2 regions of the Kitasatospora griseola genome follow, and region 2 is predicted to be linked to the other one. Evidence: riboswitches for the same ligand, from Rfam matches in the RefSeq annotation. Region 2 holds a riboswitch; the other holds the start of a gene.
What was found. A riboswitch is a leader RNA that binds a small molecule or an ion and turns the genes downstream of it on or off. The one in region 2 is predicted to bind S-adenosylmethionine.
Positions count from the first base shown of each region.

Region 1: another riboswitch for S-adenosylmethionine. It lies ahead of thrC (threonine synthase); the one in region 2 lies ahead of ACI1MP_RS27025 (aminotransferase class V-fold PLP-dependent enzyme).

Region 1 is NZ_CP173360.1:3,903,371-3,908,671, forward strand. It holds gene groL (chaperonin GroEL) at 1-389, opposite strand, end outside; gene ACI1MP_RS17470 (cold-shock protein) at 710-916, opposite strand; gene ACI1MP_RS17475 (MoaD/ThiS family protein) at 1,478-1,756, opposite strand; gene thrC (threonine synthase) at 1,789-3,096, opposite strand; SAM riboswitch class I at 3,114-3,242, opposite strand; gene ACI1MP_RS17485 (glucosyl-3-phosphoglycerate synthase) at 3,381-4,379, shown strand; gene ACI1MP_RS17490 (trehalose-6-phosphate synthase) at 4,481-5,301, shown strand, end outside.
Region 2 is NZ_CP173360.1:5,948,487-5,953,787, reverse strand. It holds gene ACI1MP_RS27035 (rhomboid family intramembrane serine protease) at 1-534, shown strand, start outside; gene ACI1MP_RS27030 (Lrp/AsnC ligand binding domain-containing protein) at 531-812, shown strand; gene ACI1MP_RS27025 (aminotransferase class V-fold PLP-dependent enzyme) at 817-2,178, opposite strand; SAM riboswitch class IV at 2,226-2,343, opposite strand; gene trpD (anthranilate phosphoribosyltransferase) at 2,519-3,589, opposite strand; gene ACI1MP_RS27015 (response regulator transcription factor) at 3,718-4,143, opposite strand; gene ACI1MP_RS27010 (heme-copper oxidase subunit III) at 4,469-5,089, shown strand; gene ACI1MP_RS27005 (c-type cytochrome) at 5,182-5,301, shown strand, end outside.

The DNA of each region.
Region 1 (5,301 bases), 2.0 Mb from region 2:
AGCTGGTCGGAGACGGCGACGACGGCCTTCTCGATGCCGCGCTTCAGGGCCATCGGGTTGGCGCCGGCGGCGACGTTGCGCAGACCCTCGCGGACGAGCGCCTGGGCCAGCACGGTGGCGGTGGTGGTGCCGTCACCCGCGACGTCGTCGGTCTTCTTGGCGACCTCCTTGACGAGCTCGGCGCCGATCTTCTCGTACGGGTCCTCGAGCTCGATCTCCTTGGCGATGGAGACACCGTCGTTGGTGATGGTGGGGGCGCCCCACTTCTTCTCCAGAACGACGTTGCGACCCTTGGGGCCGAGCGTGACCTTCACGGCGTCGGCAAGCTGGTTCATGCCACGCTCAAGGCCGCGGCGGGCTTCCTCGTCAAAGGCAATGATCTTGGCCATTAGAAGTGGTCCTCCGGGACACGGTCGACTGCTCGGACCAAGGGGGTGCCCGCGACGGACGGCCCAGGAGGGTGCGGGTCCTGTCCCCGCCGCTTCCGGGGCCTCACCGGCCCGGTCCGTTGTCACTCTCACGCTGTGAGTGCTAACGCCAATGATTAGCACTCGGGGGTGTCGAGTGCAAGCCCATTCGGCGTGCTCCGACCGCCCTCCCGGGAAACCCGCAGGCCGGGCCGGAGAACGCCGACAGGCCCGGCCCGGGACGCGTCGCGCCGGGGCCGGACCTGCCGGTCGTACTGTCGTGGGTGCGGTCTGCCGAGCCGTCAGGCGCCGGCGGCGCGGACCATGTCGGCCTGCGGACCCTTCTGACCCTGCGAGATCTCGAACTCGACCCGCTGGCCCTCTTCCAGGGTGCGGTAGCCGTCCATCTGGATCGCGCTGTAGTGGACGAACACGTCCGCTCCACCGTCGACCGCGATGAAGCCGTAGCCCTTCTCGGCGTTGAACCACTTGACGGTGCCCTGAGCCATTCCGAACTCCCCTTGTGCTGTGCTGGCCCTTCAGAGATCCGCGGACGCGGACCCGGAGGTCTGGAAGACCGGCCTGTGGGGACTCCCCCCCGCACGGCGCAGCCTCTGTCGCGGCTGAATGTATCCGGATATGCGCCCTCTGCAACAGGCCCTAATTTCACGGAAATCGCGTACGCCGCAGGGGATATGACGGGGCGAAAGGTGTACGGCGCGACAATAGCCACCGGACATAACGGACGTGTCACCGCAAATCGCCGAAAGAATTATGACGGCGGCCTGACAGGTCGAGCGGCGAACGGTCCGGCGCATGTCTCAGAGCGCGGGACGGGACGGGGCCGGCGCGAGGTGCGGAACGGGGAAAAACGAGGATTGGAACGGGCCGTGACGGGGAACGGCTCTCCCGGCACTCTACTCCTTCGCCGGTCCCCGAATTCCAGCGACCCACCGGGCCGTAAACACGGCTGCCCGAACGTCTTCGGCCGATGTGCCGAGCCGCCGCCAGGCGGCTCGGAAATCGAATTCCGAGGCCTGACGGCGGCAGGGCGAATACCCGGGGCGGCGTCAGCAGCCGCCGGCCACCGCCGGAATGATCGACACCGAGGCGCCGTCCTTGATCTCGGTCTCCAGGCCGTCGGCGAAGCGCACGTCGTCGTCGTTGACGTACACGTTCACGAAGCGGCGCAGCTTGCCGGTGTCGTCCAGCAGGCGGGCGGCGATGCCGGCGTGGTTGGCCTCCAGGTCCGCGACGACGGCGGCCAGGGTGGCGCCCTCGGCGGTCACCTCGGCGGCGCCGCCGGTGTAGGTGCGGAGGATGGTGGGGATGCGGACGGTGGCGCTCATGTGGGCACTCCTCGGAAGACGTGGGGGACGGATCAGGCGGAGACGAGACCGGCGGCGCGGAAGGACTCCAGCGTCGGGCGGATCACGGCGGTCATGCCGGAGTCGGCGACCGCGTCGAGGGTCTTCAGGCCGTCGCCGGTGTTGATCGCGACGGTCTCCTTGCTCGGGTCGAGCTGCCCGGTCTCGACCAGCTTCTTCAGCACGCCGACGGTGACGCCGCCGGCCGTCTCGGCGAAGATGCCCTCGGTGCGGGCCAGCAGCTTGATCGCCTCGACCACCTGGGCGTCGGTGACGTCCTCGACGGCGCCGCCGGTGCGGCGGGCGATGTCGAGCACGTAGGGGCCGTCGGCCGGGTTGCCGATCGCCAGCGACTTGGCGATGGTGTCCGGCTTGACCGGCTTGATCACGTCGCGGCCGGCCTTGAAGGCGGCGGAGACCGGGGAGCAGCCCTCGGCCTGGGCGCCGAAGATCTTGTACGGGCGGTCCTCGACCAGGCCGAGCTTGATCAGCTCCTGCAGGCCCTTGTCGATCTTGGTGAGCTGGGAGCCGGAGGCGATCGGGATGACGATCTGCTCGGGCAGCCGCCAGCCGAGCTGCTCGCAGATCTCGAACGCCAGGGTCTTGGAGCCTTCGCCGTAGTACGGACGCAGGTTGACGTTGACGAAGCCCCAGCCCTCGCCGGCCGGGTCGCCGATCAGCTCCGAGCAGAACCGGTTCACGTCGTCGTAGTTGCCGTCGATGCCGACCAGCTCGCCGCCGTACACCCCGGCCATCACGACCTTGCCCTGCTCCAGGTCGTGCGGGATGAACACGCAGGACTTGAAGCCGGCCCGGGCCGCGGCGGCGCCCACCGCGCCCGCCAGGTTGCCGGTGGACGAGCAGGACAGCGTGGTGAAGTCGAAGGCGCGGGCGGCCTCGATCGCGCAGGCCACCACCCGGTCCTTGAACGAGTGGGTGGGGTTGCCGGAGTCGTCCTTGATGTGCAGCTGCGCGGTGAAGCCCAGCTCGCGGCCCAGATTGTCGGCCTTCACCAGCGGGGTCCAGCCCGGGTTCAGGTTCGGCTTGTCCGCGACGTCGGCGGGGACGGGCAGCAGCGGGGCGTAGCGCCAGATGGACGCCGGCCCGGCCTCGATCCGCTTGCGCAGCTCCTCGGCGTCGTAGCCGGCGTAGTCGTAGGCGATCTCCAGCGGGCCGAAGCACTCCAGGCAGGCGAAGCTCGGGCCGAGCGGGAAGCGGGTGCCGCACTCGCGACAGGACAGCGCGGTGGCCGGACCGAGGTCGACGGCTGGGGGTACCCCCGGCCGAAGGCTGGGGGCAGGTGCGGGGGTGTCAACAGCCATGGTGGCGAGGCCCTTTCTCCTCATCTTCCCCGGGACGCGGTCGCGCCCGGGCCGGAATTGGCACCTGTCCCGCCGGGCCTGCAAGGCCGCGCGGGAGGGTTGCCGGGACTTCAACGGGCCGTTCCCTCAGTCCCTCTGGATGAGCAATGTGAAGTTGTGGTCGTACGCTGCGAACGACCCGACGTGCGAAGGTCCGGGCGCAGTACGAAGACTGTAACCGAAGGCCCGTGCCGTCCAACCCCACCGTCCGAAAACCGAGACGGACCGAGACAGGGAGCGAGATCTTGCCCGAGCAGCCCGAGCCCGGGGTCCTGCCGGAAGTGGCCGACTGGCTGCGCCGCCGGTCCTGGGCGGCCGCCGACCGACCGCTCGACCGGCTGCTCGCCGCCAAGCGCGCCGCCGGGCCGGCCGGCACCGTCAGCGTGGTGCTGCCCGCCCTGGACGAGGAGCCGACCGTCGGCGAGATCGTCACGCTGATCCGCACCGAACTGATGGAACGCGTCCCGCTGGTCGACGAACTGCTGGTGGTCGACTCCGGCTCGGTCGACGGCACCGCCGCCGCGGCGGCCGCCGCCGGCGCCCGGGTGGTCCACCGGGACGCCATCCTGCCCAGGCTGCCCGCCGCCCCCGGCAAGGGCGAGGTGCTGTGGCGCTCGCTGCTCGCCAGCAGCGGCGCGATCGTCTGCTACATCGACGCCGACCTGCGCGAATTCGACCCAGCGTTCGTCTCCGGCATCGTCGGCCCGCTGCTCACCGACCCCGCCGTGCACCTGGTCAAGGCCATGTACGACCGCCCGTTCGAGGCCGACGGGGCCGTCGTCCCGGCCGGCGGCGGCCGGGTCACCGAACTGGTCGCCCGCCCGCTGCTCAACCTGCACTGGCCGCAGCTGGCCGGCTTCGTCCAGCCGCTCGGCGGCGAGTACGCGGCCCGCCGCGGCCTGCTGGAGCGACTGCCCTTCCCGACCGGCTACGGCGTCGAACTCGGCCTGCTGGTCGACGCGTTGGAACTGGTCGGGCTGGACGCGCTGGCCCAGGTCGACGTCGGCGTCCGGCACCACCGCCACCAGGACGGCCAGGCCCTCGGCCGGATGGCCGCCACCATCTACCGCACCGCCCTGGAGCGCCTCGACCGCACCCACCGGCTCAAGGCCGACGCCGACCTGGTCCGGCCGCTGCTCACCCAGTACACCCGCACCACCGCCGGCTTCACCCCCCGCACCCACCCGGTGCCCGCCACCGAACGCCCCCCGATGATCACCGTCCCCGAGTACCGCGACCGCTGACCGCCGGCCCGCGCGTTGCCCGCCTGCCGCCCCGCACTGTTCACCCGGCCCGGCCCGCGCCGGGTGGTTTGGTCGGCTGATCACACGGCAAGGTTGGCTGTATGGCCGATCACGCGTCCGAACGCCCCACGCAGTCCGGAGCCGCCCCGATCCTGGTGGCCTCCAACCGCGGCCCGGTGTCCTTCCGCACGGAGGACGACGGCACGCTGAGCCTCCGCAGAGGCGGCGGCGGCCTGGTCTCCGGGCTCTCCGCGATCGACGACCCGAACGCCGTCTGGGTCTGCGCCGCCCTCTCCGACGCCGACCGCACCGCCGCCCGACAGGCCCCCGAAGGCCGCCTCGACCGGGCCGGCCACGACGTCGGCGGGCAGGCCGTCCGCATGCTCGACATCGACCCGGAGACCTTCGCCCGCGCCTACAACGGCGTCGCCAACTCCACCCTGTGGTTCGTCCACCACCTGCTGTACGACATTCCCACCAAGCCCGCGTTCGACGCCGACTTCCGCACCGAATGGGCCGCCTACCGGGCCTACAACACCGCGTTCGCCGAAGCCCTCGCCGCCGAAGCCGCCCCCGGCGCCGCCGTCCTGGTGCAGGACTACCACCTCTCGCTGGCCCCCGCGCTGCTCCGCGCCCTCCGCCCCGACCTGCGCATCGGCCACTTCTCGCACACCCCCTGGGCCCCGCCCGAGTACTACCGGCTGCTGCCCGACGACGTCGCCGCCGAAGTCCTCGAAGGCATCCTCGGCGCCGACCGCGCCGCCTTCCTCACCCGCCGCTGGGCCCTCGCCTTCGCCGACTGCTGCGAGCGCGTCCTCGGCGCGAGCGTCGACCGCGACGCCCTCACCGTCGCCCACGCCGGCCGCACCACCCGGCTCGGTGTCCACGGTCTCGGCGCGGACGCCGCGTTCCTGCGCGAGCG
Region 2 (5,301 bases):
TGCACACTGCCGCCGACCCCCTCGAAGATCCCCGAACTCTCCGTGCTCACCTCGCTGTTCGTCCACGCGGGGTGGCTGCACCTGGTCGGCAACCTGCTGTTCCTGTTCGTCTTCGGCCCGGCCGTGGAGGCCCGGCTGGGCCGGATCCGGTTCCTGACCGGCTACCTGGCAATCGGCTACCTGGCCACCTACGGCTACGCGGTGGCCGAGGCGCACACCGCGGACGGGATGCGCGCCCTGGTCGGCGCGTCCGGCGCGATCGCCGGGGTGCTGGGCGCGTACCTGCGACTGTGGCCGAGAGCGCGGGTGACGGTGCTGGTGCCGGTCCTGCTGTTCCTGCCGCTGCGGTTCCCGGCCTGGCTGGTGCTCGGCCTGTGGTTCGCGCTCCAGTGGTGGTCCGTCAGTTCCGGCGGCGGCGGAGTGGCCTATCTGGTGCACGTGATCGGCTTCGTGACGGGCTGGCTGTTCGCCTGGGCCGCCCGTCCGGCGGGCGATACCCTGGGCGCACCTTCTCGAACAGGAGTTGCTCAGTGATCACCGCGATCGTCCTCATCAACACCAGCGTCGACCGGATCCCCGAGATCGCCGAGGCGATCGCGGCCATCGAGGGCGTCAGCGAGGTCTACTCCGTCACCGGCACCTACGACCTGGTCGCCATGGTCCGGGTGCGCAACCACGAGGACCTGGCCGAGGTGATCCCCGGCCGTCTCAACAAGGTCCCGGGCGTCTCCAACACCGAGACCCACATCGCCTTCCGCACCTACTCGCAGCACGACCTGGAGGCCGCGTTCTCGCTCGGCCTGGACGAGTAGCCGCTCAGCGCTGCCTGGTGTCCGCGACGCAGCGACCGCCCTCGCTGCGGTAGCTCCACCGCGCCCCGTCGGTGACCAGGTCCCGAACGGCCGTCAGGAACCGGTCCAGGTGCTCGACGGGGGTGCCGGCGCCGAAGCTCACCCGGATCGCGTTCAGGCTGCGCTCCCCCGGCAGCGACGGCTCGGGCGCCCCGCACTCGCTCGGCGCCGCGTCCTCCCCGCCGAGCAGCGTCCGCACCAGCGGGTGCGCGCAGAACAGCCCGTCCCGCACGCCGATGCCGTACTCGGCGGACAGCGCGGCCGAGAAGTGCGAGCTGTTCCAGCCGCGCACCACGAACGACACCACGCCGACCCGGTCCGCGTCCTCGCCGAACAGGCTCAGCACCCGCACCTCGGGGATCGCCGCCAGCCCCTCCGTCAACTTCGCGACCAGCGCCCGCTCCCGGGCCTCCAGCGCGTCGAAGCCGGCCTCGGTGAGCGCCCGGCAGGCCGAGGCGATCGCGTACGCGCCGATCACGTTCGGCGAACCGGCCTCGTGCCGGGCCGGGCCGGTGTGCCACTCCACCGCCACCGAGCCGTCCAGCTCCCGGGCCACCGTCCGGCTCGCCCCGCCGCCGGCCAGGTACGGCTCCGCCGCGTCCAGCCAGTCCGCCCGGCCGGCCAGCACGCCGGCGCCGAACGGCGCGTACAGCTTGTGCCCGGAGAACGCGATCCAGTCGACGTCCAACTCCCGCACCGACACCCGGTGGTGGGGCGCCAGCTGGGCCGCGTCCATCACCACCCGGGCGCCGTACCGGTGCGCGACCGCAGTCAGCTCCTTCACCGGCCACAGTTCACCGGTGACGTTCGACGCCCCGGTCACGCAGAACAGCTTCGGCCCCTCGGCCGCCCCCAGCAGCGCCTCCTCCAGCGCGGCCACCGCCTCACCGTGCGAACGCGGCGCCCGCAGGTAACGCACCGTCAGGCCCTCGCGCCGCCACGGCAGCAGCGAGGCGTGGTGCTCGGTCTCGAACGCGAACACCTCGGTCCCGACCGGCACCGCCCCGGCCAGCAGGTTCAGCGAATCGGTGGTCGCCCGGGTGAACACCACCTGGTCGCCGTCCCGCAGCTCCAGGAACTCCGCGACGGTCCGCCGGCTCTGCTCGAACAGGTCCGTCGACAGCTGCGACAGGTACCCGGCCCCCCGGTGCACGGACCCGTAGTACGGCGCGTACGCCGCCACGTCCTCCCACACCCGGGCCAGCGCCGGCGCACTCGCCGCGTAGTCCAGCGCCGCGTACCCGACCTTCTCGCCGGACGCCAACGGCACCTCGACCTCCTGGCCCAGGACGGCCAGCGGCTCACAGATTTCGGCGATCACGGACATGGATGCACTCCTCCACGGGGTAAGGACCCCGGGGTGCATCGACCGGAAGTCCGCGCTTGCCGCGCGGACGGATCGCCGCGCAGCCCGGTCCTCACCCAGGGCACCCCGCCACGGACGGAGGGTTGCCGGACAGCAAGCTGGGGCTTGTCGCTGCCACTCATGACCTGCGAAAGACCTTACACGAGAGCCCCTCGCGCTCAACCCCCGTCCGCCACCTGGACACACTCCTGAAACCTCGTCAGCAGCGCCCCCGCCCCGCCACGGGCGCGAGCAGGCGCCCACCAACGGCAAGGTCCGCCCGAGGAGGAGCAACTCCCCTCCCCGGGCGGACCCTTGAAGCTCACTGGGTCGCGTCGGCCCACCGCTTCAGCAGCTCCCCCGCCGCCCCGGAATCGATCGCCGCCGCCGTCCGCACCATCGCCGCCGCGAGCTGCTCGCTCAGCGGCGCGTCCGTCAGCTCCAGCGCCACCAGCGCGGCGGCGCTGTTGAGCAGCACCGCGTCCCGCACCGCCCCGCGCTCGCCGTTGAGCACCCGCCGCGCGACCGCCGCGTTGAACTCCGCGTCGGCGCCGCGCAGCGCCTCGATCCCGACCAGCTCGATGCCGACGTCCCGCGGGTCGAACCGGGTCTCCGTCACCCGGCCGTCCCGGATCACCCAGACGTGGGACGTGGTGGTGATCGTCAGCTCGTCGAGTCCGTCGTCACCCCGGAACACCAGTCCCTGTCCGCCGCGCCGGGCGAGCACGCCGGCGATCAGTCCGGCCAGCCGGGTGTCGAAGCAGCCGACCGCGTGGGCGCCGACCCGGGCCGGGTTGGTGAGCGGGCCGAGGATGTTGAAGACCGTCGGGACGGCGAGCTCGGCGCGGGCCTGCGCCGTGTGCCGCATCGAGGGGTGGAACTTGGCGGCGAAGCAGAAGGTCAGTCCGACCTCCTCGGCCACCGCCGCGACCCGGGCGGCGGACAGGTCGAGGTTGATGCCGAGCCGGCCGAGCACGTCCGAGGAGCCGGACGCGGAGGAGGAGGCCCGGTTGCCGTGCTTGACCACCTTCGCACCGGCCGCCGCGGCGACCACCGCCGACATGGTGGAGATGTTGACGGTCTTGGCCCGGTCGCCGCCGGTGCCGACGATGTCGACGGCCGGGCCGGGGATGTCCAGCGGCACGGCGTGCCCGTACATCGCCTCGACCAGGCCGGAGATCTCCTCGACCGTCTCGCCCTTGCCGCGCAGCGCGATCAGGAAGCCGGCCACCTGCACGGGGCTGGCCTCGCCGCTCATGATCCGGTCCATCGCCCAGGCGGTGTCGGCCTGGGCGAGGTCCTCGCCGCGCATCAGGGCCATCAGGAGGTCGGGCCAGGTGCGGACCACCTGCGCGGGGTCGCTACCGCCGTTCGCAGAGTGCACGTTCACCATGGCCGTCTCCAGCTCTCGTCTTGTCGCAGAGGAATCGGAGTCAGCCTATCGAGCGGGCGGGGACGGCCGCCCTGACTTGCCGTCCCCTTCTCTCCAGGTGAGACGGACCGGTCCGCGGACCGGACCGGTCAGCGTGCGACCGGCGCCCGTCGGGCCACCCGGGCCCGCAGCAGCGTGGTCGCGGCGTCGACCAGCGCGACCGGGTCGACGGGGTGCGAGATCGCCGCGTCGGCCCGGCTCCAGGCGGCCAGCCAGGAGTCCTGCGGGCGGCCGATCAGCACCAGCACCGGCGGGCAGCCGTAGATCTCGTCCTTCAGCTGCCGGGTGAGACCGAGGCCGCCGGCGGGCACCGCCTCGCCGTCCAGCACGCACAGGTCGACGCCGCCCTTCTCCAGGGCGCGCAGCACCGCGGGGGCGGTGGCGCACTCCAGGTACTCCAGCGCGGGAACGTCCCCGGCGGGGCGCCGGCCGAGGGCGAGGGTCACCTGCTCACGGGTGTTGCGGTCGTCGCTGTAGACGAGAACGGTGAGCGTCTCGTCGGTGTGCTGCGCCATGTCCCCTGCTTCCTGGTGCTCGTCCTCTTATATGTGTCCACTGTGTCCGTGCGGGCCGCGACCGCGCGCGGACCCCGACCGAACGGCCCAGTGTGACCCGGACCACGTTCTGGGACGGATGCTACTCCGGTGGGCCCGTCCTGGAGAGACCCCGACGCGATCTCGCTCAAGCCGCCGCGCCACGGGCTCACTCCCCCGGCCCAGTTCCCTCACCCGGTCCGAACAACCGTCAGAAAACGGACGGACCGCGAGGCGGGCATACCTCACGCACCGGACACTCCGAGGGAGACCCCCCGGCGTGAAGACGGAATAAGGGACCGACATAATGTCCGTCGTGGCGACAGCAACAGCAACAGAAACCGGACACGCGCACGGAGCGGTCAACAGGCCGAACCTGGTCAGCGTGGGAACCATTGTCTGGCTGAGCTCGGAGCTGATGTTCTTCGCGGCCCTGTTCGCGATGTACTTCACCCTCCGCTCGGTCAAGGGCGCCGAGTTCTGGCACGAGAAGGCCCATGCCCTCAACGTGCCCTTCTCCTCGGTCAACACCACGATCCTGGTGCTCTCCTCGCTCACCTGCCAGCTCGGCGTGTTCGCCGCCGAGCGCGGTGACGTGAAGAAGCTGCGTTCCTGGTTCGTGGTCACCTTCGTGATGGGCGCCATCTTCATCGGCGGCCAGATCTTCGAGTACACCGACCTGGTCAAGAAGGACGGCCTCTCGCTGTCCTCCGACCCGTACGGCACGGTGTTCTACCTGACCACCGGCTTCCACGGACTCCACGTGACGGGTGGTCTGATCGCCTTCCTGCTGGTCCTCGGCCGGACCTACGCGGCGCGGCGCTTCACCCACGAGCAGGCCACCGCGGCGATCGTGGTGTCGTACTACTGGCACTTCGTCGACGTTGTGTGGATCGGCCTGTTCGCGACCATCTACCTGATCAAGTAACAGCCGCCCCGCCCCTGACCCGGCGTCATCGCGACGCATGTGGAGTCGGGGGCAGGCTGCTGCCGACCAGATCCTGACACCGGGGTTATTCCGTGAAAAAGCTCTCCGCACGACGGCGCCACCCACTGGCGGCGGTCGTCGTTCTACTTCTCGCCCTGGCGGCCACCGGGGGGCTGTACGCCGCTTTCGCGCCCGCCTCGAAGGCGCAGGCC